2 regions of the Amycolatopsis sp. NPDC051128 genome follow, and region 1 is predicted to be linked to the other one. Evidence: riboswitches for the same ligand, from Rfam matches in the RefSeq annotation. Region 1 holds a riboswitch; the other holds the start of a gene.
The links. Region 1 has a riboswitch for glycine ahead of gcvP (aminomethyl-transferring glycine dehydrogenase). Riboswitches for the same ligand answer to the same signal wherever they lie in the genome.
Positions count from the first base shown of each region.

Region 2: another riboswitch for glycine. It lies ahead of gcvP (aminomethyl-transferring glycine dehydrogenase); the one in region 1 lies ahead of gcvP (aminomethyl-transferring glycine dehydrogenase).

Region 1 is NZ_JBFBBN010000043.1:1,035-16,418, forward strand. Features, by position in the region: gene AB0M82_RS33480 (glutamine synthetase family protein) at 1-1,238, shown strand, start outside; gene AB0M82_RS33485 (gamma-glutamyl-gamma-aminobutyrate hydrolase family protein) at 1,219-1,935, shown strand; gene AB0M82_RS33490 (aldehyde dehydrogenase family protein) at 1,932-3,296, shown strand; gene AB0M82_RS33495 (3-oxoacyl-ACP reductase) at 3,296-4,063, shown strand; gene AB0M82_RS33500 (hypothetical protein) at 4,060-4,284, opposite strand; gene AB0M82_RS33505 (helix-turn-helix transcriptional regulator) at 4,357-5,658, shown strand; glycine riboswitch at 6,050-6,148, shown strand; gene gcvP (aminomethyl-transferring glycine dehydrogenase) at 6,193-9,024, shown strand; gene gcvT (glycine cleavage system aminomethyltransferase GcvT) at 9,029-10,120, shown strand; gene gcvH (glycine cleavage system protein GcvH) at 10,135-10,512, shown strand; gene glyA (serine hydroxymethyltransferase) at 10,512-11,786, shown strand; gene lipA (lipoyl synthase) at 11,783-12,784, shown strand; gene AB0M82_RS33535 (L-serine ammonia-lyase) at 12,799-14,166, shown strand; gene AB0M82_RS33540 (DUF433 domain-containing protein) at 14,380-15,048, opposite strand; gene AB0M82_RS33545 (L-serine ammonia-lyase, iron-sulfur-dependent, subunit alpha) at 15,218-15,331, shown strand; gene AB0M82_RS33550 (hypothetical protein) at 15,318-15,384, opposite strand, start outside.
Region 2 is NZ_JBFBBN010000021.1:48,079-63,462, forward strand. Features, by position in the region: gene AB0M82_RS22150 (aldo/keto reductase) at 1-265, opposite strand, end outside; gene AB0M82_RS22155 (helix-turn-helix transcriptional regulator) at 306-1,115, opposite strand; gene AB0M82_RS22160 (nuclear transport factor 2 family protein) at 1,298-1,657, shown strand; gene AB0M82_RS22165 (NAD-dependent epimerase/dehydratase family protein) at 1,874-3,028, opposite strand; gene AB0M82_RS22170 (GtrA family protein) at 3,208-3,717, shown strand; gene AB0M82_RS22175 (glycosyltransferase family 2 protein) at 3,641-5,821, opposite strand; gene AB0M82_RS22180 (NAD-dependent epimerase/dehydratase family protein) at 5,818-6,765, opposite strand; gene AB0M82_RS22185 (hypothetical protein) at 6,894-7,559, shown strand; gene AB0M82_RS22190 (helix-turn-helix transcriptional regulator) at 7,626-8,369, shown strand; gene AB0M82_RS22195 (GNAT family N-acetyltransferase) at 8,407-8,904, shown strand; gene gcvP (aminomethyl-transferring glycine dehydrogenase) at 8,901-11,780, opposite strand; glycine riboswitch at 12,088-12,186, opposite strand; gene AB0M82_RS22205 (MerR family transcriptional regulator) at 12,229-12,807, opposite strand; gene AB0M82_RS22210 (TetR/AcrR family transcriptional regulator) at 13,087-13,719, shown strand; gene trxA (thioredoxin) at 13,700-14,044, opposite strand; gene AB0M82_RS22220 (MerR family transcriptional regulator) at 14,057-14,452, opposite strand; gene AB0M82_RS22225 (bifunctional nuclease family protein) at 14,691-15,164, opposite strand.

The DNA of each region.
Region 1 (15,384 bases):
CGGAGTACTTCCTGGAGGAGGTGGTCGGGCACGCCACCGAGGCCTGCAACTACCTGCTCGCCGTGGACGTCGACATGAACACCGTCGACGGCTACGCGCTCTCCTCCTGGGAGACCGGCTACGGCGACTTCGTGCTGCGTCCCGACTTCGAGACGCTGCGGGAGGTCCCCTGGCAGGAGGGCACCGCGCTGGTGCTGGCCGACGTCGAGCGCGTGCAGGGCGGGCCGGTCGCCGTGTCGCCGCGCCAGGTCCTGCGCCGCCAGCTCGACCGGCTGGCCGAGCGCGGGCTCGGCGCCTACGTCGGCACCGAGCTCGAGTTCATCGTCTTCGACGACACCTACGAAGCCGCCTGGGACAAGCGCTACCACGGCCTCAAGCCCGCCAACCAGTACAACGTCGACTACTCGATGCTCGGCACCGCGCGGCTGGAACCGCTGCTGCGCCGCATCCGCAACGACATGGCCGGCGCCGGGCTCTACCCCGAGTCCGCCAAGGGCGAGTGCAACCCCGGCCAGCAGGAGATCGCCTTCCGCTACACGGACGCGCTGAGCACCTGCGACAACCACAGCGTCTACAAGAACGGCGCCAAGGAGATCGCCGCGCAGGAGGGCAAGAGCCTCACCTTCATGGCGAAGTACAACGAGCGCGAGGGCAACTCCTGCCACATCCACATCAGCCTGCGCTCCACCGAGGGCCGCGCGGTGCTCGCCGGTGACAGTGAACACGGCTTCTCGAAACTGATGGAGCACTTCCTCGCCGGGCAGCTCGCCGGGCTGTACGAGCTGACGTACTTCCTCGCGCCGAACGTCAACTCCTACAAGCGGTTCGTGCCCGGCAGCTTCGCGCCGACCGCGATCGCCTGGGGCACCGACAACCGCACCTGCGCCCTGCGCGTCGTCGGCCACGGCGAGTCGCTGCGGGTCGAGAACCGGGTGCCCGGCGGCGACGTCAACCCGTACCTCGCCGTCGCCGCGCTGATCGCCGCCGGCCTCCACGGCATCGAAAACGAGCTGGAGCTCGAAGAACCCTTCGTCGGCAACGCCTACCATTCCGACCGCGGCACGGTGCCGACCACGCTGCCCGAAGCCGCCGCGGCCCTCGCGGGCAGCGAGCTGGCCAAAGCCGCGTTCGGCGAAGACGTCGTCACGCACTACCTGAACGCGGCGAAGATCGAGGTGGACGCCTACAACGCCGCCGTCACCGACTGGGAGCTGATCCGTGGCTTCGAGCGACTCTGACGACCGGCCCGTCATCGGCCTCACCAGCTACCTCGAATCCGCGAAATTCCTGGTCTGGGAGACCGAAGCCGTGCTGCTGCACCGGGTCTACGTCGACTGCGTCGTCGCGGCGGGCGGCATCCCGGTGCTGCTGCCGCCGGTGACCGGCGGGTACGGCAAGATCATGTCCACTGTGGACGCGCTCGTGCTCACCGGTGGCGCCGACGTCGAGCCCGCGCGCTACGGACACGAGCCGCACCCGGCCACCTACACCCGGCCGGAGCGGGACGCCTTCGAGTTCGGCCTGTTCGCCGCCGCCCGCCGGCAGCGGAAACCGGTCCTCGGCGTCTGCCGCGGCCTTCAGGTGATGAGCGTCGCCCTCGGCGGGACGCTCACCCAGCACCTGCCGGAGGCCACGGAGTCCACCGGGCACCAGCCCGCGCCCGCGACGTTCGGCCGGGGCACTGTCACGCTCGCCGAGGGCAGCCGCGCCGCGGCGATTCTCGGTCGCGAGACGAAGACCCTTTGCTACCACCACCAGGCGATCGACCGCCTCGGCGCCGGGCTGGAACCGGTCGGCTGGGCCGCCGATGGCACGATCGAGGCCGCTGAACTACCCGGTGAGTTCACCCTGGGCGTCCAGTGGCACCCCGAGCAGGACACCGACGACGTCCGTTTGTTCACCGCGCTCGTCGACGCGAGCAGGAGGCCGGAATGACCAGCTTCGACGTGATCAACCCCGCGACCGAGCAGGTGGTGCGGTCGGTCGCGCTGACGAGCGCCGAGGACACCGACGCGGCGATCGCCCGCGCCCACGCGGCGTTCCCGGCGTGGCGCGACGTCGCCCCCGGCGACCGCGCCCGGCTGCTGCGCCGCTTCGCCGACGCCGTCGAGGCCGACATCGAGAACCTCGCCCGGCTGGAGGTCGCCAACTCCGGGCACACCATCGGCAACGCCCGCTGGGAGGCGGGCAACGTCCGCGACGTGCTCGACTACTACTCCGCCGCGCCCGAACGCCTGATCGGCAAGCAGATCCCGGTGCCGGGCGGAATCAACGTCACGTTCCAGGAACCCCTGGGCGTGGTGGGCGTGATCGTGCCGTGGAACTTCCCGATGCCGATCGCCGGCTGGGGTTTCGCGCCCGCGCTCGCGGCGGGCAACACCGTCGTGCTCAAACCCGCCGAGCTGACACCGCTGACCGCCGTCAGGCTGGCCGAACTGGCGCGTGAGGCGGGCATCCCGGAGGACGTCTTCCAGGTGCTGCCCGGCAAGGGATCCGTGGTCGGGCAGCGGTTCGTCGACCACCCGGCCGTCCGCAAGGTCGTGTTCACCGGCTCCACCGAGGTCGGCAAGCAGATCATGGCCGGCTGCGCGGCCCGCGTGAAGCGCGTGACGCTGGAGCTGGGCGGCAAGAACGCGAACATCGTCTTCGCCGACTCCGACCTGGAGAAGGCCGCGGCGACCGCGCCCTACGGCGTCTTCGACAACGCCGGGCAGGACTGCTGCGCACGCTCGCTGATCCTGGTGCAGGCGAGCGCGTACGAGGAGTTCATGGCGCTGCTGGAGCCGGCGGTGCACGGCGTCGTCGTCGGCGATCCCGCCGACGAAAAGACCGAGATGGGCCCGCTGATCTCGGCCGCGCACCGGGAGAAAGTCGCGAGCTACGTGCCGGACGACGCGCCCGTCGCGTTCCGGGGCACCGCGCCCGCCGGCCCCGGGTTCTGGTTCCCGCCGACCGTCCTCACCCCGCCCGACCTGCGGCACCCCGCCGCGGCGGACGAGGTCTTCGGGCCGGTCGTGGCCGTCGTGCCGTTCGCCGGAGAGGCCGACGCCGTCCGGATGGCCAACGCCACCGAGTACGGCCTGTCCGGGTCGATCTGGACCCGCGACGTCGGCCGCGCGTTCCGGGTGGCGCGTGGCGTCGAAGCCGGCAACCTGTCGGTCAACTCGCACTCTTCGGTGCGTTACTGGACGCCGTTCGGCGGCTTCAAGCAGTCCGGCCTCGGCCGTGAGCTGGGCCCCGACGCCGCGGCGGCGTTCACCGAAACCAAGAACGTCTTTCTGAGCACGGAGGAGTAATGGTCCAGCGTTTCGAAGGCCGCGTCGCGGTGATCACCGGCGGTGCGAGCGGGATCGGGCTCGCCTCGGCCCGCCGTCTGGCGAGCGAAGGCGCGAAGGTCGTCATCGCGGACCTGACCCCGGCCGAGGGCAAGACGGCCGCCGACGAGATCGGCGGCGCGTTCATCCAGACCGACGTCACCGACGCCGAGCAGGTGGAGAACCTGTTCCACACCACCGTCGAGCAGTTCGGCTCGGTGGACGTCGCGTTCAACAACGCCGGCATCTCGCCGCCGGAGGACGACTCCATCCTCACCACCGGCATCGAGGCGTGGGAGCGGGTCCAGCGCGTCAACCTGACGTCGGTCTACCACTGCTGCAAGGCCGTCCTGCCGCACATGCAGCGCCAGGGCCGCGGCTCGATCATCAACACGGCGTCGTTCGTCGCGGTGATGGGCGCGGCGACGTCGCAGATCTCCTACACCGCGTCCAAGGGCGGCGTCCTCGCGATGAGCCGCGAGCTGGGCGTCCAGTTCGCGCGGGAGAACATCCGCGTCAACGCGCTGTGCCCCGGCCCGGTGAACACCCCGCTGCTCAAGGAACTGTTCGCGAAGGACCCGGAACGCGCGGCGCGGCGCCTGGTGCACGTGCCGGTCGGCCGGTTCGCCGAGCCCGAGGAGATCGCGGCCGCGGTCGCCTTCCTCGCCAGCGACGACGCCAGCTTCATCACGGCTTCGCAGTTCCTCGTCGACGGCGGCATCTCCGGCGCGTACGTCACCCCGCTCTAACGGCGGTCGCGGTTCTTCTCCCCGGGGAGCCACGCCGACTTCCTGAGGCCGTACACCTCGCGCAGGTACTTCCAGGCGGCGTTGAGCGATTTGCGCTCGGCGGCGACCCGCGCTTCACGGCGGCGAAGCACGCGAACGGCGGTCTCGGCGGCGAGGAAGGCGCCGGCGGCGAAGGTCAGGGTGCCGACGATCAGGGTGAGGGCGATGACGGTGGTGGTCATGGTGACCAGCGTCGGTTCCGGGTGGGCGTTTCGTCCCTGCGCAAAGCTAGCGGGTTTGGTTAGCTTTGTGACGTGACGCACTGGCGCGCCGACGAGTGGGCGGAAGCGGTCCGGGCCGGGATCCGGGCGAAAGGGCTCTCCCTGGACGAGGCCGCCCGCCGCGTCGGCGTCCCCACCTCCACCCTGCGCAGCTGGATCGAGCACCGGCACGCGCCGAAGGTCACCGTCTTCGACCACTGGGCCCAGCTCGCCGAGGTGACCGGCCTCGGCGAGGGCGAACTGCTGCGCGTCGCCGGGGTGCTGCCCGACGCGCTCGCGTCGCCGGTGCACGTCGCGCAGGCGGCGAAGGCCCTGCGGGAGGGCATCGACCAGGCCGGGCAGTTCCTCCGCCAGGCCACGGCGCTGGTCTACTCCTCGCCCGGCACGCAGGTGGCGAACGCCATCGCGGCGTCGCCGGTCGACTGGGAGATGCGGATCCGCTCGGCCAGCCGCGGCGACGAGGTCCGCGTCACCTACCACCACTACGTCGGCGTCGTGCCGCCGCGCGGCTTCCCGCACACCGACGCCGAGGTGCGCCGGATCATCGAGCACGAGATCCTCGGCGAGCTGTGGCGGCCGCTGGGCCTCTACTGGCGCGTCGCCGAGGTGCACGACTGGCACGAGCCGCCGCGGCTGGTGATCCAGGTGCCCGAGCAGGAGGCGACGCGGCCGCCGTCGCCGTCACCGCCGGTCGTGACCGCGCCGCCGGTGGTGGTGCTTTCGCCGATCTGGGGCTACGGCGAGCTGCTGGCGTCGCTGCTCGCCGACGGCCTCGGGTTCGGCAACGTCGACTTCCGCTACTTCGGCCTCCCGGAGGCGATGGCCGACCGCGTCCGGATCACCGCGCGCGAGCTGGCCGAGCCCGCGCCGCGGCTGGTGCACTCGGTGCCGCCGATCATGCTGCTGCACGGCCTGGCCGTGCCCGACCTGGCCGGCCGGCTCCCGGTCGTGGTCCGCTACGGTCCCCGGATGCGCGAGCGGGCAGCGCGTATTTACCGCGAGCCGCTGCTCGAAGCCGGGTTCGCGGACCCGGCGGACGGGACTCGCGCCATCGAGGCCGCGGTCGACGCGGTGGTGGCCCGGCTGCCCGGAGAGTACTTCGAGGTGGTCCTCGACGACGCGGACGTCTTCGACGGCGACCGCCCGTCGCTCGACCGGCTCAACGACTCGGTGGCGTGGTTCGCCGAGCACATCGTCGAGCACGTCCTGCTGGGCGCGGGGCTGCCACCGGTGCCGCTCGGCGGCCCGCTGAAACGCCTGGTCCTGCCCTCGGGCCGGGTCCGGCGCCCGCCCGCGCTGGCCGGCCGCGTGGTCCGCCGGCCCGCGGGGGAGTAGCCCGTACCGGATCGGTGCGGGGTAAGCGCCCCAATGTGGCGTTGGGTGCGTTGGACGCACCGAACGCCGCGTTGGGTGCGTTGGATGCACCGAACGCCGCGTTGGGTGCGTTGGATGCACCGAACGCCGCGTTGGGTGCGTTGGATGCACCGAACGCCACATTGGGTGCGTTGGACGCACCCAACGCCACATTGGGGCGCTTGGGGCGGGCTCGAAGCGTGATGTGGTGTTGCCCGGGTGACGTAGACGGACCTCGAGCCCGGCGGGTACCGTAGCCGCCACAACTGCAGATCGGGCCGTCGAGCCGAGGCGGGAGAGCCCTCACGAAGTCGGTGGGGCACCGAAGGAGCAAACTCCCCGGAATCTCTCAGGTACCCGCTACCGCTTCGCGCGAGGCCACTCTGGAAAGCAGGCGCACCCGCGCCTCACCCAAGGTGAAAGCCGTGTTGCCCACGGTGAAACTCTCAGGTGCCATGACAGAGGGGGAGTTCCCAGCGCACCGTTCTGCCCGGTGCCCGGCCCGAGGAGCTCCCCATCACCTCAACGCAGTTCGACGCCCGTCACATCGGCCCGTCCGAGGCCGAACGCGCGAAGATGCTGGCCGAGTGCGGCTACGGCAGCCTGGACGCCCTGGTCGGCGCGGCCGTGCCGAGCGCCATCCGCGCGACCCGCGACCTCACCCTCCCGCCCGCCGCGTCCGAAGAGGACGCCACCGCGGAGCTGCGCGCGCTCGCCGCGCGCAACCGGCCGATGACGCAGATGATCGGCCTGGGCTACTCCGACACCGTCACCCCCGGCGTGATCCGGCGCAACGTCCTCGAGAACCCCGCCTGGTACACCGCGTACACGCCGTACCAGCCGGAGATCTCGCAGGGCCGCCTCGAAGCGCTGCTCAACTTCCAGACCATGGTCGCCGACCTGACCGGCCTGGCCACGGCGAACGCGTCGCTGCTGGACGAGTCGACCGCCGTCGCCGAGGCCGTCACGTTGATGCGTCGCGCGTCCAAGTCCAAGTCCAACAAGGTCGTCCTCGACGCCGAGTGCCTGCCGCAGACCATCGCCGTCGTGCGCACCCGCGTCGAGGCGCTGGGCATCGAGGTCGAGGTCCGCGACCTGCTGACCGGGCTGCCGGACGACTTCTTCGGCGTCGTCGCGCAGTACCCCGGCGCGTCCGGCGTGCTGCGCGGGCGCGGCTTCTACCACGCGATTTCCGAGTCGGCGAAGGCCGCCGGCGCGCTGTTCACCGTCGCCGCCGACCTCCTCGCCCTGACCCTCGTCACCTCGCCCGGCGAGTTCGGCGCCGACGTCGCCGCGGGCTCGACCCAGCGCTTCGGCGTCCCGCTCGGCTACGGCGGCCCGCACGCCGGCTACCTGTCGGTCCGCTCCGGCCTCGAGCGCTCGCTGCCCGGGCGCCTGGTCGGCGTCTCGGTCGACGCCGACGGCAACCCGGCCTACCGGCTCGCGCTGCAGACGCGGGAGCAGCACATCCGCCGTGAGAAGGCGACGTCCAACATCTGCACCGCGCAGGTCCTGCCCGCCGTGCTGGCCGCGATGTACGCGGTCTACCACGGTCCCGACGGCCTGAGGACGATCGCCCGGCGCGTCCACGGCCTGGCCGCGGGCTTCGCGGACGCCCTGCGCGAAGGCGGCGTCGAGGTCGTGCACGAGTCCTTCTTCGACACCGTCGTCGCGCACGTGCCCGGCAAGGCCGCCGAGGTCCACGCGGCGGCGCGCCGGCACGGGATCAACCTCGGCCACGTCGGCGCCGACCACGTGCGCGTCGCCTTCGACGAGGTCAGCACCCCCGCGATCGCCGCGAAGGTGCTCAACGCGTTCGGGATCGAAGCGGACCTGCGAGACGGCGTCGCGCTGCCCAGCGGCCTGGCCCGCGAGAGCGGCTTCATGGACCACGAGGTCTTCGGCACCCACCGCTCCGAGACGGCGATGCTGCGCTACCTGCGCCGGCTGTCCGACCAGGACTACGCGCTCGACCGCGGCATGATCCCGCTCGGTTCCTGCACGATGAAGCTCAACGCCACCGCCGAGATGGAGCCGATCAGCTGGCGCGAGTTCGCCGGCATCCACCCGTTCGCGCCGGCCGAGGACGCCGAGGGCTACCACGTCCTCGTGGCGCAGCTCGCCGAGTGGCTGGCCGAGGTGACCGGCTACGACAAGGTGTCGCTGCAGCCGAACGCGGGCAGCCAGGGCGAGCTCGCCGGCCTGCTCGCCATCCGCGCCTACCACCGCGCGAACGGCGACGAGGGCCGGGACGTCTGCCTGATCCCGTCGTCGGCGCACGGCACGAACGCCGCGTCCGCGGTGCTCGCCGGCATGCGCGTCGTCGTGGTCAAGTGCACCGACGAGGGCAACGTCGACCTGGCCGACCTGCGGTCCAAGGTGGACGCCCACCGCGACACCCTCGCCGCGATCATGGTCACCTACCCGTCCACGCACGGCGTGTACGAGCACGGCATCGACGAGCTGGCGAAGATCGTGCACGACGGCGGCGGCCAGGTGTACGTCGACGGCGCGAACCTCAACGCCCTGCTCGGCCTGGCCAAGCCGGGCGAGTTCGGCGGCGACGTCTCGCACCTGAACCTGCACAAGACCTTCTGCATCCCGCACGGCGGCGGCGGTCCGGGCGTCGGCCCGGTCGCGGTGCGCGCGCACCTGGCGCCGTACCTGCCGAACCACCCGCTGCTCGACGCCGCCGGCCCCGCGACCGGCGTCGGCCCGATCAGCGGCGCGCCGTACGGCTCGGCGTCGATCCTGCCGATCTCCTGGGCCTACGTCCGGATGATGGGCGCGCCGGGCCTGACCGCCGCCACGAAGGTCGCCGTGCTGGCGGCCAACTACGTCGCTTCGCGGCTGGCGCCGCACTACCCGGTGCTCTACACCGGCCAGGACGGCCTGGTCGCGCACGAATGCATCCTCGACCTGCGCCAGCTCACCAAGGAGACCGGCGTGACGGTCGACGACGTCGCGAAGCGGCTCATCGACTACGGCTTCCACGCGCCGACGATGTCGTTCCCGGTCGCGGGGACGCTGATGGTCGAGCCGACCGAGTCGGAGGACCTCGGCGAGATCGACCGGTTCTGCGCCGCGATGATCGCGATCCGCGCCGAGATCGACGAGGTGGCAGCCGGAAAGTGGAGCGCGGAGGAGTCGCCGCTGCGCGGGGCGCCGCACACCGCCGAGACGCTGGTCGGGGAATGGGACAAGCCCTACGACCGGGAGCTGGCGGTGTACCCGTCGGGTGTTTCGCGGAAGAACAAGTACTGGCCGCCGGTGCGTCGCATCGACGGCGCCCGCGGTGACCGTAACCTCGTGTGCTCCTGCCCGCCCCTCAACGCTTACGAAGGCTGAACCCGTGTCACGCGAAACCTCCCTGCATGGAGTCCACAAGGGACTCGGTGCGCTGTTCACCGACTTCGCCGGCTGGTCGATGCCGGTCCGCTACGCCAGTGAGCTGGCCGAGCACAAGGCCGTCCGCGAGGCGGCCGGGCTGTTCGACCTGTCGCACATGGCCGAGATCCACGTCACCGGGAAGCAGGCGGCGGACGTCCTGGACTTCGCGCTGGTCGGCAACCTCACCGGGGTCAAGCCGGGCCGGGCGCGGTACACGATGATCTGCGACGCTTCCGGCGGCGTGCTCGACGACCTGGTCGTCTACCGGCTGGCCGACGAGCACTACCTGGTCGTCGCGAACGCGGGCAACGCCCTCGTCGTCGCCGACGCGCTGGCCGAGCGGGTCGCGGGCTTCGACGCCGTGGTGGACGACCGCTCGGAGACGACCGCGCTGATCGCCGTCCAGGGCCCGGCGGCCGCGGCGATCGTCGGTGCCGTCACCGACGCCGACCTCGGTTCACTCAAGTACTACGCCAGCGTCCCGGCGGTCGTGAAGGGCCACGAGATCCTGCTCGCCCGCACCGGCTACACCGGCGAGGACGGCTTCGAGCTGTTCGTCAACGCCGACGAGGCGCCCGCGTTGTGGCGGCTGCTGCTGGAGGCCGGCGAGCCGCACGGCCTGGTCCCGGCGGGCCTCGCCTGCCGCGACACGCTGCGGCTGGAAGCCGGGATGCCGTTGTACGGCAACGAACTCACGCTTGAGCAGAGCCCGTTCGAGGCCGGGCTCGGCCGGGTCGTCAAGTTCGAGAAGCCGGGCGACTTCGTCGGCCGCGCGGCGCTGGAGGAGCGCGCCAAGGCCGACGTCCCCCGCGTGCGGGTCGGGCTTCGCGGAGCAGGCCGGCGCGCCCCGCGTCACGGCTACACCGTCCTTTCCGGTGACACCGAGATCGGCGAGGTCACCAGCGGCGCGCTGTCGCCGACGCTGGGTTACCCGATCGCCATGGCGTACGTCGACCGGGCGTACGCCGAGCCCGGCACTGAACTGTCCGTCGACATCCGGGGCAGGATCGAGCCCGTCGAGGTCGTCGCCCTTCCCTTCTACTCCCGCGCGTGAGGACTGACGGAACCGTGAGCATTCCCGAGAACCTGAAGTACACCAAGGAACACGAGTGGCTGAGCGTCGCCGACGGCGTCGCCACCGTCGGCATCACCGCCTTCGCCGCCGAGTCGCTCGGTGACATCGTGTTCGTCCAGCTGCCCGAGGCCGGCTCGACCGTCACCGCGGGCGAGGTGTTCGGCGAGGTCGAGTCGACCAAGTCGGTCAGCGAGCTGTACGCGCCGGTCTCCGGTGAGGTCGTCGAGGTGAACGAGGCCACATCGGACCGCCCCGAGGTCATCAACGAGGATCCGTACACGGAAGGCTGGCTGCTGAAGGTGCCTCTGACCGGGGACGTGCCCGAACTTCTCGACGCCGCCGCGTACGCCGCGCTCACCCAGGAGAACTGATGACGACCTTCGACGCGCACCTGTCCGAAGTCGACCCCGAGGTCGCGGCGGCCGTCGCCGACGAGCTCACGCGCCAGCAGTCGACCCTGGAGATGATCGCCTCCGAGAACTTCGCCCCGGTGGGCGTGCTCGAGGCGCAGGGTTCGGTGCTGACCAACAAGTACGCCGAGGGCTACCCGGGCCGCCGCTACTACGGCGGCTGCGAGCACGTCGACGTCGTCGAGCAGCTCGCCATCGACCGGGCGAAGGCCCTGTTCGGCGCCGAGCACGCCAACGTGCAGCCGCACTCGGGCGCGCAGGCCAACGCGGCCGCGATGTTCGCCGTGCTCAAGCCCGGCGACACCATCCTCGGCCTCGACCTGGCGCACGGCGGCCACCTGACGCACGGGATGAAGATCAACTTCTCGGGCAAGCTGTACAACGTCGTCGCCTACCATGTCGACAAAGAGACCGGCATCGTCGACCTCGCCGAGATCGAGCGCCTCGCCGTCGAGCACCGGCCGAAGCTCATCATCGCCGGCTGGTCCGCCTACCCGCGTCAGCTCGACTTCGCCGAGTTCCGCCGCATCGCCGACCTGGTCGACGCGCGGCTGATGGTGGACATGGCGCACTTCGCCGGGCTGGTCGCGACCGGCCTGCACCCGTCACCGGTGCCGCACGCCGACATCGTCACCACGACCACGCACAAGACCCTCGGCGGCCCGCGCGGCGGCCTGATCCTGTGCCGTCAGGAGCTGGCGAAGAAGATCAACTCGGCGGTGTTCCCCGGCCAGCAGGGCGGGCCACTGGAGCACGTCATCGCGGCCAAGGCCGTCGCGCTGAAGATCGCCGCGAGCGAGGAGTTCAAGGAGCGCCAGCAGCGGACCCTGGAAGGCTCGCGAATCCTCGCTTCGCGGCTGTCGCAGGCGGACTGCGCCGACGCGGGCGTGCGCGTGCTCACCGGCGGCACCGACGTCCACCTGGTGCTGGTCGACCTCGTCCAGTCCACTCTGGACGGTCAGCAGGCCGAGGACCGGCTGCACGAGGTCGGCATCACGGTCAACCGCAACGCCGTCCCGTTCGACCCGCGCCCGCCGATGATCACCTCCGGCCTGCGGATCGGCACCCCGGCGCTGGCCACCCGCGGCTTCGGCGCGGACGACTTCGCCGAGGTCGCCGACGTCATCGCGGAGGCTTTGAAACCGGGCTTCGACGACGCTGTGCGGTCCAAGCTCCGCGACCGCGTCGAGACGCTGGCCGCGAAGCACCCGCTGTACGCGGGCCTGTCCCGGTGAACGCGCAGCCCGAGGGCCGGAAGCTGTTGCGTCTCGAGGTTCGCAACAGTGAGACGCCGATCGAGAAGAAGCCGCCGTGGATCAAGACGCGGGTGCGGATGGGTCCGGAGTTCACCGAGCTGAAGGGCTTGGTGCGCCGCGAGGGTTTGCACACGGTGTGTGAAGAGGCGGGTTGTCCCAACATCTATGAGTGCTGGGAGGATCGTGAGGCCACGTTCCTGATCGGTGGTGATCAGTGCACGCGGCGGTGTGATTTCTGTCAGATCGACACGGGTAAGCCGGCTGCTTTGGATCGGACCGAGCCGCGGAAGGTCGCCGAGTCCGTGCAGGCGATGGGGCTGCGGTACTCGACGGTCACCGGTGTCGCTCGGGATGACCTTTCCGATGGTGGTGCCTGGCTGTACGCGGAGACGGTGCGGCAGATTCATGCGTTGAACCCCGGCACCGGCGTCGAGCTGCTCATCCCGGACTTCAACGCGGACCTCGGCCAGCTGGCCGAGGTGTTCGGGTCGCGGCCGGAGGTGTTGGCGCACAACGTGGAGACGGTGCCGCGGATTTTCAAGCGGATCCGTCCCGGCTTCCGGTACGCGCGTTCCCTCGAGGTGATCACCAAGGCGCGTGAGTCCGGGCTCGTGACGAAGTCGAATCTGATCCTGGGCATGGGCGAAACTCCCGACGAGGTCGCGCCGGCGATGCGGGATCTGGTCGACGCGGGCTGCGAGATCCTGACGATCACGCAGTACCTGCGGCCGTCGTCGCGGCATCATCCGGTGGACCGGTGGGTGAAGCCGGAGGAGTTCGTCGAGCACTCGAAGGCCGCGGAATCGATGGGTTTCGCCGGTGTCATGGCGGGCCCGCTCGTGCGGTCGTCCTACCGCGCGGGACGGCTGTACGCCCAGACCAAGGGCTACCGTGGTGAGGAGCTGCCGGAGAACCTGCGGCACCTCGCCGACCAGGGCCCGGCCGCGCAAGAAGCCAGCTCCCTGCTGGCGCGATAGGAAGGGGCGGATCAATGGCGATCAGCGTCTTCGACCTGTTTTCCATCGGCATCGGCCCGTCGAGCTCCCACACCGTCGGGCCGATGCGGGCGGCACTGACCTTCGCGGACGGACTCGGCGCCGACCTCGGCCGGACCGCGCGCGTGCAGGCGGAGCTGTTCGGCTCCCTCGGCGCGACCGGGTTCGGCCACGGCAGTGACAAGGCCGTCCTGCTCGGACTCTCCGGCGAGCGCCCGGAGGCGATCGACACCGACACCGTGCCGGGCAAGATCGCGGCCATCCGCGAGTCCGGCCGGCTGCGGGTGCGCGGCACGCACGAGATCGGGTTCGACGAAGACACCGACCTCACCATGCACCGCCGCAAGTCCCTGCCCGCCCACCCGAACGGCATGGTCTTCCGCGCCTTCGACGCGTCGGGCTCATTGCTGCGCGAGCGCACGTACTACTCGGTCGGCGGCGGCTTCGTCCGCGACGAGTCGTACGAGACGGACGCGGTGTTCGTCGAGGACTCGACGCCGGTGCCGTACCCGTTCCGCACCGGCGCGGACCTGCTCGGGCACTGCGCCGCCACCGGGTTGCCGATGAGCGAGATCATGCTGGCGAACGAGCTGGCCTGGCGCAGCCGTTCGGAGGTGCGGGACGGGCTCCTGGCGATCTGGGCGGTCATGGCGGAGTGCGTCCGCAACGGCTGCGTCCACGAAGGTGTCCTGCCGGGCGGCCTCAAGGTGCCGCGGCGGGCCCGCGCGCTGCACGAGAAGCTCCTGGCCGAGGACGGCGCGGACGACCCGCTGTACGCGATGGACTGGGTCAGCCTGTACGCCCTCGCCGTCAACGAGGAGAACGCCGCGGGCGGGCGCGTCGTCACCGCGCCGACCAACGGCGCCGCCGGGATCATCCCCGCCGTGCTGCACTACTACCAGCGCTTCATCCGGCACTCCTCCGACGACGGCATCGTGACGTTCCTGCTCACCGCGGGCGCGATCGGCTCGATCCTCAAGCAGACGGGCTCGATTTCCGGCGCCGAGGTCGGCTGCCAGGGCGAGGTCGGCTCGGCGTCCGCGATGGCGGCGGCCGGCCTCACCGAGGTCCTCGGCGGCTCACCGGCACAGGTGGAGAACGCGGCCGAGATCGGCGTCGAGCACCACCTCGGCCTGACGTGCGACCCGGTCGGCGGCCTGGTCCAGATCCCGTGCATCGAGCGCAACGCGGTCGGCGCGTCGAAGGCCATCCACGCTGCCCGCATGGCCATGCGCGGCGACGGCAGTCACGTGGTGACCCTGGACAAGGCGATCAAGACGATGCGCGAGACGGGCGCGGACATGAGCGTGAAGTACAAGGAAACCGCCCGCGGTGGCCTGGCGGTGAACGTCATCGAGTGCTGATCAGCGTTTTCGTTTCCGCACCACGAATCGCTCGACTCCGTGGCGAGTGATTTTCCAGACGTCGGGTAATCGGTCGGCCGAAAGCGTGATGATGTCCGCGAGGTTCGACTCGCTCGAGTACCGAACACTTCCGGTGGAGTGTGGCAGCTATAACCGAGCGAAATCAGAAAACGCCGCACTGTTCGGGTGACGGCGTTCTCGTCGAGGTAGAACTCAGGCGGCGCGGCCCAGGAGCACGCGTGCGGCGGCCCGGACGGACTCGATGCTGATTCCGTGTTCTTCGGCGACGACGGCAGGTTCCTCACCTGCTTTCAGCATTGCCGCGACGTTCGAAACTCTTGCCCCGGATCCCTTGAAAACCGGTTGTCCTGAGGAATGGTAAGGGTCGATGACGACGTTCGAGGGTTCGAACGTCTTGAGTATCAGGTGGTCTGGATAGCCATCCGAACCGAAACCTACATAAGTCAGGTAGTCCTGCACGATTTCACGGATAACCGTCTGGCCTGAGCTGCCGTCTATCAGGCCGGCTCCAGCCTCGGTCTTGGAGAAGTCCCAGAGCACTGAGATCCCGTCGGTGGCCAGTTCTTGTGATACGAGGACGTATTCGTGCCCGAAGTAGCTCTGCAGCTTTTCGAGGGCTGGACGGATTTTCTGTGGTTTGACGCCGGCTTGGCGAAGTCCCTGCAGAACCCATGCTTCGGCAAGGGCGATGAACGGAACGCTGGCCTGCCGGATGCTTTCTGGTACGGAGACGTGGAGGAGGGGGCCGCCGTGCGGATAGCCGCGTGCCCAGCGGTGGAACGTCTGTTGAGGGATCCCCAGGTGTCGAGCGGCGTCCGCCATGCTCATCACCGGCCGGTCGAACCTCACGTCGTGGTCCACGCGTCCTCCTCTCGAATAGGACCATACTGCTCGATCGCGCAGAGTGATCACGTGACACGCGCGGCGATGGCAGTGAGGCTATTCAGCCGTCGGCCGCCTCATGATTCCCATCATGACCAGCAGCGTTCGGGCAGGCAGGGGCGGCCTAACCAGGATAAGCCTCAGTCACGTGGTGATCCTGGACAAGGCGATCAAGACGATGCGCGAGACGGGCGCGGACATGAGCGTGAAGTACAAGGAAACCGCCCGCGGCGGCCTGGCGGTGAACGTCATCGAGTGCTGACGGGGTCGCGCTCTTCCCGCTCGACGGCCAGCCGGAGGCCGACCTCGACCAGC
Region 2 (15,384 bases), on a different contig from region 1:
CGTCAGCGGCGCGGCGGGCGGCGTCGTAGCCCTGCGCCGGCACTTTGACGCTGACGAACAGTTCTTCACGGGGCACGTCCGACGCGGCGAGCGCGGCGCCCACCGCCGGTTCCGTCCCGGGCGAGGTGTCGATGCCGCGGTACCCGGTGTCGAGGGCGATGCGGAGGGCCCGCCCGATCTCGGCCGAGGACAGCCCGGCCACACCGAACAGCAGCTGGGGGACGCGGACTCCGTCGGACAGGGCGAGCGAAGGCGGGACGGCCATCTACCGGTGATCCTCACTTCGGATGCTGCGCGGAACCCCATCATCCCACTCGGGCGGCCCGCTCGCGCAGGTAAGCGGCCGTCGCCGGGTCGGCCGGGAAGAACGACTCGATCATCAGCTCCGCGACCGTGACGTCGAGCGGGGTGCCGAAGGTGGCCACCGTGCTGAAGAACGTCAGGTCGGTGCCCTCGTGGCGGAACCGCAGCGGCACGAAGATCTCACCCGGTCCAGGGACCTCCACCTCCGGCACCGGCTGGTCGCACGGGTACCCGCGCAGCTCGGCCAGCAGGTCGGCGAGCCCGGGGTCCGCGGTCTGGCCCACCTGGCGCCGCAGCCGGCCGAGCAGGTGGGCACGCCACTCCCCCAGGTTCCGGATGTGCGGTGCCATGCCGTCGGGGTGCAGGGTCGCGCGCAGCACGTTGGTGGTCAGCTCGGGCGCGATCCCGGCCACGAAGAGCCCGACACTGGCATTGGCGTCGACGAGGTTCCAGTTCCGGTCGACGACGGCGGCCGGATAGGGCTCGTGGCCCGCGAGCAGCTGCCGGACGGCCTGACGGACGGCGGTCATGTCCGGGTCCCCCAGCGCGGTCTCGGTGTAAGCGGGCGCGTAGCCGGCGGCGAGCAGCAGCCGGTTGCGTTCCCGCAGCGGCACCTCGAGGTGTTCGCCGAGGCGCAGCACCATGTCCCGGCTCGGCTTGGACCGGCCGGTCTCCACGAAGCTCAGGTGGCGGGTGGAGATGTCCGCCGAGATCGCGAGGTCGAGCTGGCTGATCCGGCGCCGGTCGCGCCATTCCCGCAGCAGCTCACCCACCGGCCGCTGTCGCGCGGCCGCCTGCACCGTAGTCGTCACGCGAGCGACGCTACGGCGATCACCGGGCCGCGGCCATTACTTCCGGGGTAATGGCCGCGCCCGGTCCCGGAGCCGCCGGCGCATTACCTCCCGCGTAATCGACGGGCCGCCGCGTCTCCGCCAAAGTCGGTCTCAGCGCAGGACGACGAAAACCGTTGTCCCCCACCGTGAAGGAGCACCCCATGACCGACGTCCGCACCGTCGTCGAGCAGTACATCGCCGTGTGGAACGAGACCGACGGCGACAAGCGGCGGGCGCTGATCGCCGGCGTCTTCACCGAAGGCGCCGGCTACACCGACCCGCTCGGCGCCGTCACCGGGCACGACGGGATCGACCAGTTCGTCGCCGGTGCGCAGCAGCAGTTCGGCGGGCTCACCTTCAGCCTGCCCGCCGACCCGGACGCCCACCACGACCTCGCGCGGTTCCAGTGGTACCTCGGCACGCCCGGCGCCGAGCCGGTCGCGATCGGGTTCGACGTCGTCGAGCTCGAAGACGGGAAGATCGCCAAGGTGCACGGTTTCCTGGACAAGCTGCCCGGCTGAACGAACGGCGTGCGGGCTCCCGGGCAGGGGAGCCCGCACGCCACCCACCGCACCCCGCTAGCGTCCGAGGTTCGTTGACAGGGGCCCAGGGGTTTGCGCCCCAATGTGGCGTTGGTTGCGTCTGACGCACCGAACGCCACATTGGGTGCGTTGGACGCACCGAACGCCACATTGGGGCGCAACGCCCGAACGTCAAACACCTTGCGACGCGCGACACTAGCGCTTCAGCGCGCCCCGCCAGCGCACGGTCGGGCGCAGTTTCTCGGGGTTCACCCGGTGCTTGTTGGCACCGACGATGTCGAACATCGACTCGATCAGCGTGTCCGACAGCAGGTGCGGCTCCAGCCCCAGCCCGACCAGCCCGGTGTGCTTCACGTTGTAGTAGTGCTCCGGGGCCTCGGTCCGCGGGTTCTCCAGGTGCTCGATCTGCACCGGGCCGGGGAACCGGTCGGCGACGAGCTCGGCGATGCCGCCCACCGACAGGCTCTCGGTCATCTGGTTGAAGACGCGGAACTCCCCCGGCCCGGCCGGGTGCTCGACGGCCAGGCGGACGCACTCGACGGTGTCGCGGATGTCGATCAGGCCACGGGTCTGGGCCCCCTTGCCGTACACGGTCAGCGGCTGGCCCAGCACGGCCTGGATGACGAACCGGTTCAGCACCGTGCCGAACACCGCGTCGTAGTCGAAGCGGGTGGCCAGCCGCGGGTCCAGCGCCGTCTGCGGTGTCTGCTGGCCGTACACGACGCCCTGGTTGAGGTCCGTGGCGCGCAGCCCCCAGGCGCGGCAGGTGAATTCTATGTTGTGCGAATCGTGGACCTTGCTCAGGTGGTAAAAGGAACCGGGCCGCTTCGGGAACAGCACCCGATCCCGGCGCCCGTTGTGCTCGAGGTCCAGCCAGCCTTCCTCGATGTCGATGTTCGGCGTGCCGTATTCGCCCATCGTGCCCAGTTTGACCAGATGGATCGCCGGGTCGATCTCGGCGATCGCGTACAGCAGGTTCAGCGTCCCGATCACATTGTTGTGCTGGGTGTGGACCGCGTGTTCGCGGTCGATCATGGAGTACGGCGCCGACCGCTGTTCGGCGTAGTGGACGACGGCGTCGGGCGCGAAGCCGCGGATCGCGTCGAACAGGAAGTCCGCGTCCAGCAGATCGCCTTCGTAGCTGGTGATCTTCTTCCCGGACACGTCGCGCCAGGCGGCGATCCGGTCGGCGAGCGATTCGATCGGGACCAGGCTTTCGACGCCGAGTTCCGCGTCGTGGCCCCGGCGCGCGAAATTGTCGAAAACGGCGACCTCGTGACCTTTGTCCGATAAGTGCAGCGCGGTCGGCCAGCCCAGATATCCGTCACCGCCGAGAACCAGCACTCGCATTGTGCCGCCTTTCCTGTTCGTTTACGCCACAAGCGTGCTGATCCGACGAACGAGCAGAGGCTTGCGAGAACCCGACGTTATCGATCACCTGCTGATGAGGACCTGGCAAAGAGCTGTGAATCTCCTATGCGTCGGGGGCCCGGACGGCGGCGCGGCCGGACCGCGGGGAGGATGGGGGCATGTCGACCGTAACCAACGGCGTGCAGCCCCGCACGGCGGAGACTCGCGCTCCGGAACGAGGCCGCCGCGGCTGGGCCCGCCTGGCGCGCGCCGCCGCGAGCTCCGTCGCCGCCACGGTCCTCAGCCAGGTCGTCCTGCTGGCGATCCTCGCCACCGGCGGGGTGCCGGCGCTGGCGAGCACGCTCGCCTGGGCGGCCGGGGCGGTGCTGAACTTCGTGGTCACCCGGCGCTGGGTGTGGGGCCGCACCGGACGGCCGCGGGTCCGGCGCGAACTGCTGCCCTACCTCGCCGTGATCGGCCTCGGCGGGCTCGCGTCGATCGGCTTGACGACACTGGCCGGCGCGCTGCTCACTCCCCTGGACCTGCCGCACCCGCTGTGGGTCGCGCTCGTCGACGGCGCGTACGTGGCCAGTTACGCGCTGGTGTTCGTCGTCAAGTTCGCCCTGCTCGACCGGCTCGTGTTCGGCCGCGGCGCAGCACGTACCCGCGCCACCACGTCCCGGTCATGACGCGGGCGTAGTTGGCGCCGTAGACGAGGCTGCCGCCCTTCTTGCTCTTCCCCGCCTTGCGCAGGCGCATGCTCATCGGCAGCTCCCGCACCCGCGCGCCGCGCGCCGTCACGCCGAGCAGCAGCTCCGACGACTGGTACTGCGGCTCGTTGAGCGGCACCGAGCACGCCAGCTCCGCCCGCATCGCGCGGAAGCCGAACGACGTGTCGGTGATCCGCCGTCCGGTCAGCACCGACGCCAGCACCGCGAAGACGCGCACCCCGAGCCACCGGACGCGGCTGTCGGCCTCCTCGTGCCCCAGCCGCCGCGACCCGGTGACGAAGTCGGCGGTGCCGTCGACGACCGGGCCCACGAGCGCTTCGAGCTCGCTGTTGTCGTACTGGCCGTCGGCGTCGGTCGTCACGAGGTATTCGGCCCCGGCTCCGGCCGCGAGGTGGTAGCCCAGCCGCAGCGCGGCGCCCTGGCCACGGTTGTGCGGAGCGACGCAGACGTAGGCGCCGTGCGCTCGCGCGATCGCGGCGGTGCCGTCGGTCCCGCCGTCGACCACGACGAGCACGTCGACCGGCATGCCGAGGCACTTGTCCGGCATCTTCTCCAGCACTTCGCCGATTCCGCCGGCTTCGTTGTAGGCCGCGATGACGACGGTCAGCGGGGCCAGCTTCACGTCCGGGTGGCGGCCGCGGAAGTCGTCGAGGGCACCGGTGTCGACGTCGTCGGGGAACGCCGCGAGGCGCTTCCGGCTCGCCGACGTCAGCGTCGTGAAGCCGAGTGCCCCGGCCACCGGCAGCAGCACCAGCGCGGGAATCTGGTAGCGCCAGGAGAACTGGAACACCGCCGAGGCGAAGAGGAGCACGAGCCCGCTCGACGCCGCCAGCAGCGCGCCCGCCCGGGCCCGGTCGACCGGCTTCTTCCGGCGGACCACCGTCAGCAGGCCCAGCAGCGCGCCGATGCCGAGCACGGCGCCCGGCACATACCCGCCACCGAGCTGGTAGCCGCGCAGGAACTCGGCCAGTGGCCGGTCCACGCTCGCGACGACGCCGTCGTTCTGCCCCGTGACGAGGTCGATCAGCGACTGGTCGGCCCACTGGGGGTAGGCCGGCTGGAACTGCCACCGGTCCAGGGGGACGTCGGTCGGGTCCTGTTCGCGTGTCCAGGCGAAGCTCTTGGCGAAGTCGTTCAGGACCGCTTCGGCGACGTCGCCCGGCTGCGCCTTGAGCACTTCGATCGCGAACTCGTGGGCCAGCGCGTTCTTGTCCGCGCCCGGCGGGAGCGGCCCGGGCCAGTTCGGATCGAGGTCGGCGTGCGTGTAGTTGTCCACCAGCCGCGTCTCGCGCGGCTCGGCCGGGCAGAACGCCTGCAGCGCCGGCTCGAGGTGGAGGTTCGCGCAGTCGGCGACGGCGGCGGCGCGGCCGTAGAGCATGTTCCCGGACGGCCCGGTCAGGCCCCACTTGCCGGTCTCGGAATGCACCCGCGCGGCGTAGGGCACGAGCACGACGAGGAGGCCCAGAAGGCCGACGCCGGCCCGGCGCCAGCCCGCCCAGCGCCGCCACGCTCCCCCGGCGACGACCAGGTAGCCCAGCAGCGGCAGGGCCAGCGAAATCCCGATCAGCCGGGTGAGCACGGCGAAGCCGAGCAGCAGGCCGGCGAGCCCGGCCCGCCGCCGGCCCGGCGTGCCCCGGCCGAGCAGCAGCCACAGCAGCCCGAGCAGCACCGCCTCGAAGGTCACCTCGGACATGATGTTCTGCTCGATCTGCAGCTGGTACGCGTCGAACAGCACCGGCGTCGCGGCGAGCGCGCCGACCCACGGGCGGCCGCCGAGGCGCAGCACCAGCGCGTACACCCCGACGGCGATCAGCAGCCCGCCCACGTGCTGCACGGCCGCGACCCAGGCGAGGCCGCCGACGGACAGCAGCGGGCGCAGCACCAGGTCGTAGCCGATCGGGTCGAGCTGGTCGGCGCGCAGCTCGTGCAGATTGTCGATGTACCGGAACGAATCGATGAACAGCAGCGCGGGCCGGTAGGCCAGCCAGGTCAGCACCCGGAGGACGATCGCCGGGACCAGCAGGATCAGCAACAGCCAGTGACGGCGGAGGAACGAGGTCACGGTGTCCCGTTAGGACGGTCGAGGTCCGCGAAGTACTTCCACGCCGTGGCCAGCCCTTCGGTCAGCGAGACCGCCGGCCGGTAGCCGATCGTCTCGGCGCTGGCCGAGACGTCGACGACCACCGCGGGCATCTCCCCGGGCGGCGCCTCGACGTGCTCGACCGGCAGCGCGGCGCCGGTCACCTCGCGCACGGCTTCGACCATCTCCAGCACGGAGACCGACCGCCCGGCGCCGACGATCGCGCGGCCGGAGTAGCCGCTGTCGAAGGCCAGGACGACCGCGCGGACGACGTCGTCGAGGTGCACCAGGTCGCGGCGCTGGCGGCCGTCGCCGTACACCCGGATCCCGGTGCCGGCCAGCGCGGCCCGCATCATCCGCGGCACGAAACTGTCCTTATGGGACATTCCCGGGCCGTAGACGTTGGTGAACCGCAACGCACACGTCGTCATGCCGTACGCGCCGGCGTAGCCCGACAGCAGCATTTCGCACGCCGCCTTGGTCGCGCCGTACGGCGTCAGCGGGCGCGGCGGCAGGTCCGGGGTGATGGTGGCGGTGCCGACGTTCCCGATCACCGCGTTCGTCGAGGCGAGCAGGAACTTCGGCACCTCGTGACGGCGCGCGAGCTCCAGGAGTTCCTGGGTGACGAGGACGTTGTCGGCGAAGGTCTGCTCCGGCAGTTCGACCGAGCGCAGGACCGACGTCAGCCCGGCGAGGTGCACGATCCCGGCGGTCCCGGGCGTCACGGCCTCCTCGCGGACGGCGGCCTCGCCGAGCTCGCCGGTGACCACGCGGACGCCGTCGAGCTCGTCCGGGAACGGGACCCGGTCGACGACGGTGACCGGGACGTTCCGATCGCGGAAGGCGCGCACGACGGCCCGGCCGATGAAGCCGCTGCCGCCGGTCACGACCACCGACGTCCGATCAGGACCGTGCGCACTCGCCATGGCGTCAACCTACCTCCCGTTCCTGTGCGGGCGCCGCGCACCTTCGTACGCGGAAGTGCGTATGGCCGCCGATGCCGCCGGCTTGGTGTCCTTGACGGGTCACACAGCAATGGGGAGGAAACCACACCATGAAACGTCTCTTCACCGTTCCGGCACTGCTGCTCGCCTCGCTCGCCGGGGTCCTCAGCGTCCCCGCCGCCGCACAGGCGGCCACGACCGATGTCGGCGTCATCCCGTCGAGCAGGTCCTGCCCGGCCGGGACCGAAGCCGTCGTGATCCGGATGGACGACGAGGACTCGGGCAACGCGAACTCGCGCGGCGGGTTCATCGGCGCGGTCAGCAGCACCAGCAACACCGAGATGTTCTTCTGCCGGGTCGACGGCACCGCGTTCCGCGGGGTCACGCAGTCCGGCTCGTTCCGGCCCTACGCCGTGCTGAAGCTCGGCGCGAACTGCCCGAACGGCTCGCAGGAATTCTCGCGGCGATTCGACAACGAGGACGACGGCAACAACAACTCGTTCACCGGCAACATCTTCCCGAACGTGAGCGACAGCAACACGCTGCTGCGGTTCTGCCTGTTCGCGCCGGGGGTGGCCACGACGACGGCGTTCCCGAACGTCGGCTTCGGCTATCTGGTGTTCTCGGGCGTGGACTCGTCGGGCTTCTTCCACACCGACGACGAGGACGACAGCAACAACAACCAGTACAGCGCGCCGGCGGGGATCAGCAGCATCGCGCAGTCGATGGTGAGCGCCGGCTCGAACACCACGCTGAACGTCCGGATCGCCCGGTAACGACCGGTTCGTATCTCCTTTCGGCTCCCCGGCTCTTTCACCCGGGGAGCCGAAGGGGGATCGGGAGTGAGCAGTGAACTGACGGCGCGGGACGTGCACCGCGCCCTCGAAGTCGTGCGGGAGTTCAAGTCGGCGGGACCGGTGGCGGGGCTGGCCGGGCTCGGCAGGCTCGTCGGCTGCGACGTCGTCTCGTGCACCGGCGCGGAGCACCCGGCGAGGCGGCTCACCGGCACGGTCACCGACCGGCCGGACCAGAACCTGATGCGCCACCCGGAGTTCCGGGCGCAGGCGCACCAGCACCCGGCGTTCGCGGCCCACCGGAGCGGACGGCTGCCGCTGGGGACGTCGGCCGCGCTGACCGACCTGGCGGACCTGCGCACACTGCGCGGTCTGCCGCTGTACACGGACTTCTACCGCCCGCGGGGCACCATCGACCAGCTGCTGTGCGTCGTCCAGGTCGACGACCGGCACGGACGCGTCCTCACGCTCAGCCGGTCCCGGCCCGGCTTCTCGCGACGGGACCGGGAGCTGGCCGACCTGCTGGCACCGCACCTGGCCCAGGCGTTCGCCAGGGAGGAGCGCCCACCGGTCCGGCCGGTCACCGCGACGACGTCGGTCCTGCTGACCGCCCGCGAACGGGAGGTGGCCGGCTCGGTGGCGCGGGCTTCGACGGACCGGGAGATCGCGCGCCATCTCGGCATCAGCCCGCGGACGGTGCAGAAGCACCTCCAGCAGATCTACCGGAAACTCGGGCTGACCAGCCGGGCGGAGCTGATCGTGCACCTCTCCGGCCGAGACGGGAGTGCGTAACCTGGCCGGTGCGGGAGCGACGGTTCGGGAGGACGCGATGGCTGCGAGCGAAGGGCCGGTCGTGCGGAACGCCGGGCCCGGCGACGTGGCGGCGATCCGCCGGTTCGGCGAGGCGCACATCCGGCCGCACTACACCCCGCTGATCGGTGCGGCGGCGGCGGACGAGCAGGTCCGCCGGTGGTGGACCGAGACGCACGTCGGCGCGGCCGTGGCCGGCGGCCTGGTGGTCGTCGCCGAGGCCGGCGGGGATCTCGTCGGCGTCGGACAGCGCGGCCGCAACGGCGCCGACCACGTGGTCTACAAGCTTTACGTCCACCCCCGGCACCGCGGCGGCGGGCTGGGCTCCCGGCTGCTCGGCGCCCTCGCCGCACAGTTGCCGGCCGACGCAGATCGGTTGTACATAGAGCACTTCGCGGCCAATGCGCGGGCGGGAGTGTTCTACGAGCGTGAAGGCTTCACCGTGGTGAAGACCGAGCCGAGCCCCACCGGTGACCCCGCGCTCGCGGTGGTGTGGCGCGTCCGGGCACGGCGCTAGGCGAACGCCTCCGGCGGCGGGCACGAGCACACGAGGTTGCGGTCGCCCGCCGCGCCGTCGATGCGGCGGACCGGGGGCCAGATCTTCGGCGCGCCCGTCCCGGCGGGGAACACCGCAGTTTCGCGGCTGTACGGCCGGTCCCATTCGCCCGTGACGCACCGCGCCGTGTGCGGCGCCTGCCGCAGCGGGGAGTTCTCGAGGGGCCACTCCCCCGCCGCCACGCGGTCGATCTCGCCGCGGATCGCGATCATCGCGGCGCAGAAGCGGTCGAGCTCGGCGAGGTCTTCGCTCTCGGTCGGCTCCACCATCAGCGTGCCCGCGACCGGGAACGACATCGTCGGCGCATGGAGCCCGTAGTCCGCCAGCCGCTTCGCGACGTCGTCTACCGTGACGCCCGTGGCCTTCGTCAGCGGCCGCAGGTCGAGGACGCATTCGTGCGCGACGAGCCCTTCGTGCCCGGCGTACAGCACCGGGTAGTGCTCGCCGAGGCGGCGGGCGACGTAGTTGGCGTTCGCCACCGCCACCAGCGTCGCGCGCCGCAGGCCGGAAGCGCCCATCATCCGGACGTAGGCCCACGAGATCGGCAGGATCGACGCGCTGCCCCAGGGCGCCGCGCTGACCGGGCCGACGCCGGTGGCCGGGCCGGCGGCCGGCTGCAGCGGGTGGTTCGGCAGGAACGGCGCCAGGTGCGCGCGGACCCCGATGGGGCCGACGCCCGGCCCGCCGCCGCCGTGCGGGATGCAGAAGGTCTTGTGCAGGTTCAGGTGTGAGACGTCGGCGCCGAACCGGCCGTACTGCGCGACGCCGATCAGCGCGTTCAGGTTGGCGCCGTCGACGTACACCTGCCCACCCGCGTCGTGCACCGCCGCGCACACCTCGCCGACGGTGTCCTCGTAGACCCCGTGCGTCGACGGGTAGGTGAGCATGATCGCGGCCAGGTCGTCGCGATGGGAGTCCACAGTGGACTTCAGGTGGGCCAGGTCGATGTTTCCCCGCTCGTCGCAGCGGACGACGACCACCCGCATGCCCGCCATCACGGCGCTTGCCGCGTTCGTGCCGTGCGCGCTGGCCGGGATGAGGCAGACGTCGCGCCCGGCCTCGCCGCGGGAGCGGTGGTAGGCGCGGATGGCCAGCAGCCCGGCGAACTCGCCCTGGCTGCCGGCGTTGGGCTGCAGGGAAACCGTGTCGTAGCCGGTGATCCGCGCCAGCCAGGCGCCGAGGTCGGCCACCACCGCCAGCAGGCCGGCGGCGTCTTCGGCCGGCGCGAACGGGTGCAGCCCGGCGAACTCCGGCCAGGTGACCGGCTCCATCTCGGCGGTGGCGTTGAGCTTCATGGTGCACGAGCCGAGCGGGATCATGCTGCGGTCGAGCGCGACGTCGGAGTCCGACAACGCGCGCAGGTACCGCAGCAGCGCGGTCTCCGACCGGTGCGCGTGGAACACCGGATGGGTGAGGAACGCGCTCGTCCGCCGCAGCGGGGCCGGGAGCGCGTCCGCGGTGTCCGCGTCGAGTCCGTCCACATCGGACACCGAGACGCCGAACGCCTTCCACACGCACGAAAGCCGTTCGCGCGTGGTGGTCTCGTCACAGGCGATGCCGACGTGGTCGTCGTCGATGCGGCGCAGGTTGACGCCGAGGTCGCGGGCCACTGTGACGATTGCGGCCGCCCGACCCGGCACCGCCGCGACGACCGTGTCGAAGAACTCGCCGTGCACGACGTCGACCCCACCCTCGGCGAGGCCGGCGGCCAGCACGGTGGCCATCCGGTGGGCGCGCAGCGCGATTCCGCGCAACCCGTCGGGCCCGTGGTACACGGCGTACATCGACGCCATCACCGCCAGCAGGACCTGGGCGGTGCAGATGTTCGACGTCGCCTTCTCGCGGCGGATGTGCTGTTCCCTCGTCTGCAGGGCGAGCCGGTAGGCGGGGGCGCCGTCGGCGTCCTTCGAGACGCCGACGAGCCGCCCCGGCAACTGCCGCTCCAGGCCCTCGCGCACCGCGAGGTAGGCGGCGTGCGGTCCGCCGAAGCCGAGGGGGACGCCGAACCGCTGGGTCGATCCGACGGCGACGTCGGCGCCGAGTTCGCCCGGCGACCGCAGCAGGGTCAGGGCCAGCGGGTCCGCGGCGACGATCACCGCCGCGCCGTGCTTCTTCGCCTCGGCGATGGTCAGGTCGAGTTCGCGCACCGCGCCCGACGCGCCCGGGTACGACAGCAGCACCCCGAAGAAGTCACCGCCGAGCCCGAGCCCGGTGAGTCCCTGGGACAGGTCTTCGACGACCAGTTCGATGCCGAGGGGTTCGGCCCGGGTCCGGAGCACGGCGAGGGTCTGCGGCAGGGTGTCCTCGTCGACGACGAAGCGGGGCGACGACGACTTGCCCGCCCGGCGGACCAGCGTCATCGCCTCGGCGGCCGCGGTGGCTTCGTCGAGCAGGGAGGCGTTCGCGACGGGCAGCCCGGTCAGGTCCGCGACCATCGTCTGGAAGTTGAGCAGCGCTTCGAGCCGCCCTTGGGAGATCTCCGGCTGGTAGGGCGTGTACGCGGTGTACCAGGCCGGGTTCTCGAGGACGTTCCGCCGGATCACGGGCGGGGTCACGGTGTCGTGGTACCCGAGGCCGATCATCTGCGCCATCGGCCGGTTCCGCGCGGCCAGTTCCCGCAGTTCGGCGAGTGCCTGGGCCTCGCTGGCCGCCGGAGGCAATTCGAGGGGCTCAGCCGACCGGCGAAGCGACTCAGGCACGGCCCGCTCGGCAAGTTCGTCGAGGGAGGCGACGCCAATGACGTCGAGGATGCGCCGAAGTTCCTCCGGACCAGGCCCGATGTGCCGATCGGCGAAGGGAATGCCCTGTTCCAGCGAGGCGAGTGACAGTTCCACGATGGCCTCCTGCGAACGGCGGTGTCTTGACCCACTTAACCGGACCCGACAACCAAAGGCGACCACGGCGGGGGTCCGGGGGCGGAGCCCCCGGGCGGGGTGTGGGGGTCGCACCCCCACAAGACACGCCGGAGCGAGCCTGGCGAGCGCGTAGCGCGAGCAGGGCTCGCCCACTCGCGAGGCGAGGATCCTCCCCACTCTGTCCGTACCCGGTGAAAGGCGCCTGAGAGTTTCGCCCGAGGTTGAGCCGGGCTTGCACCGTCGGCGGGGCCGTCAGGTGGTGTCCTGACGGCCCGCTTTCCAGAGGCGTCTCATCCGCGCGGTCCAGGGTGCCTGAGAGGTTCCGGGGAGGACTTGCTCCTTCGGCGCCGAGCTCAAGGTGTGGCTCGGACTCTCCCGCGCGGGTTCGTCGACCGCGAAGAAAACCTTACCCGGTCGGCCGCGGTGGTGATCACCCGGTCCGGCGGGCGTTGCGGCGCTGGGTCAGCTCGTCCGGCTGGTGGCTCTCGACGATGCCGCCGTCGGCCCGTTCGGCCGGGAACTCGTGGATGGTGCCACTGATTTCCTGCATCGCGCCGCTGACCGCGATGCCGAAGACACCTTGACCGCCCTGGAGCAGATCGACGATCTCCTCCGGCGAGGTGCACTCGTAGACCGTGGTGCCGTCGGAGAACAGCGTCACCCTGGCCAGGTCGCGGACCCCGCGGACCCGCAGGTGGTCGACGGCGACGCGGATGTTCTGCAGGGAGACCCCGGTGTCGAGCAGCCGTTTGACGACCTTGAGCACCAGGATGTCCTTGAACGAGTACAGCCGCTGCGAGCCGGAGCCGTGTGCGGTGCGGATGCTGGGCGCGACCAGCTTCGTCCGGGCCCAGTAGTCGAGCTGGCGGTAGGTGATCCCGGCGATCTGGCACGCGGCCGGCCCCCGGTAGCCCACCAGCTCGTCGGGCAGCGAGTTGTCGGGGAACAGCTCACCCTGCTCGCCGCCCGCGACCTCAACAGGCTGCTTCTCTGAACCAGCCTCGACCACGCAAGCCTCCCCTCGCCCGACCTGATGGCCGGCGAATGACAGCCGGACGGTCCCAGGAGCGGGACCCGCCGGAGATCAACCGCCACGGTCCGGCCCCAGACCGTGAATCACACCGTGACGATTTACCTCCTCCGACGGTAAGCGCCCGGACAGGACCGGTCAACGCGACGCGCGGCAACTGTCAACGGACGGATGAGCCTTCGAGCCGTTCGTCATACCCGGCACGGCCCGGATCCAAACCCGCTGGACGGATTTACTCAGCCGTGTTAATTTTTACTCATGCAGGTAAACACCGAACTCATGGCCGAAATGGGCCTCAGCGTCACCGAGGCCGCGCGGCGCGCGCAGATCATCGGCGCGACCATCGGCGTCATCGCCGACCTCGGGTACCGCAAGGCGACGTTCGCCAAGATCAAGGAGCGCGCCGGGCTCAGCAGCACCCGCCTCATCTCGTACCACTTCACGAACAAGGCCGGCTTGATGCAGGGCGTGCTGAGCACGGTCGTCGAGACGAAGCGGGAGTTCCTCGCCGAGCGGACCGGGGGCGAACTCGACCCCGCGGACCGCCCCGGCTACCTGCGGGCGCACATCGAGACGTCGATCGCGTTCCTGCGCGCGTACCCGGAATGCGTCCGGGTGCTGACGGAGCTGGCCGCGAACACCGACGACGCCGACAACTGGGTGATGACGAAGGTGCTTGTCGACGACCTGCGCGTGCACGGCCTGGCCCGCCAGCTCAAGCAGGGCCAGGCCGAGGGCGCGTTCGGCGCGTTCACGCCCGAGGTGATGGCGATGTCGATCGCCCAGGCCATCGACGGCGTCGCCGCGGCCTACGCGGCCGACCCGTCGCTGGACCTCGAGAAGTACGGGCGCGAGGTCGCCGACGCCTTCGTCAAAGCGACGGCACCTTGAGGGCCCGGTCGAGCCGCTCTTCGATGCGGGCCTTCGGGAACGCGCCGACGATCGTCTCGACCGGCTCGCCGCCGCGGAAGAGGATCATCGTCGGCAGTGACATGACCTGGTAGGCCCTCGTCGTCTCGGAGTTCTCGTCCGCGTTGATCTTCCGGACGGCGAGGGTCCCGGCGCGCTCGGCGGCCAGTCGCTCCAGCACCGGGCCGACCATCCGGCACGGGCCACACCAGGTGGCCCAGAACTCGACCAGCACGGGGACGTCACTGCCGAGCACCTCGGCGAAGGTCGCATCGGTGACTTCGGTGACCTTGGCGTTTTCGGGCATGGCGGGCTTCCTTCACGGGCGCGGGGATTCGGGCACGACACACGGATCGGGCGCCTGCCGGGCCAGCGCACCGGCGAGCTTCACGGCCAGTTCGGCGCGGATGCCGCCGAGCCGCGCGAGGAGGGCGTCCGCTTCTTCGAGCTTGCGGCGGTACACCTCGATCGAGCTCGCGCACGCGTCGCCGGTCTCGTGGCCGCTGCGCAGGCACTCGACGAACGGGCGGGTCTCCTCGAGGGTCAGGCCGACCGTCTGGAGGGTCTGGATCTCCTTGACCAGCTGGAGGTCGTCCTCGTCGTACTCGCGGTAGCCGTTCGCCGAGCGACGGGCCGCGAGGAGGCCCTGGTCCTCGTAAAACCGCAGCGCACGGGTGGTGACACCCGTGCGCTGCGCCAATTCTCCGATCCGCATACCCCGACGCTAGACGTTGACGTCCGCGTCAAGGCAAGTGAAACCACTTCGTGCGGTAGGGCTGCGGGGGTCCGGGGGCGGAGCCCCCGGGCGGGGTCTGGCGGTTGCACCCCCAGAAAACACGGCGAGGGGCTCCAGCGAGCGCTCTCCGCGAGCACGCTCCACCCAAGCCCCGAGCGCTCTCCGCGAGCACGCTCCACCCAAGCCCCAAGCCCCAAGCCCCAAGCGCCCCGAGCCCTCAGGTGTCGGCTCCGCGGAAGTCTTCGGGGGACACGGAGTCGAGGAACTCGCGGAACTTCTCGACCTCGTCCTCCTGCTCGTCCGGGATGATCAGGCCGGCCTCTTCCAGCACCGCGTCCACGGCGTGGATGGGGACGCCGATCCGCAGGGCCAGCGCGACCGAGTCGCTCGGCCGGGCGGACACCCGGATGTCACCGTCGAAGACGAGTTCCGCGAAGAACGTGCCCTCCTTCAGGTCGGTGATGACGACCTGCTCCAGCTCCCGGCCGAGCGCTCCGATGACCTCTTTCAGGAGGTCATGCGTGAGCGGACGGGCGGGGCGGACCCCCTGTTGCTCCAAGGCGATGGCGGTGGCTTCGACCGAGCCGATCCAGATCGGCAGATACCGTTCACCTTCGGTCTCCCGCAGCAACAAGATCGGCTGATTCGCGGGCAGCTCGACCCGCACACCGACGACGCGCATTTCGCTCATCGGGCTTCGCCTCCCTCTCGTGCACACGGGCGTCAGCGCTGAAACGGCTTCACGCCGCCACTGTCGACGCTACCCGTCATCCGTGCGCTGTGCTCGCTGTCCGGACTCTCTCGGTTCGCCTGCCGCAAACCCTGCCTTCACGGTACGGCATGCGGTGCCGAACATTCAGTCATTGACATGTGACCGCAAAGAGGATCTCACTGCTCCGTTGCGGTCAACA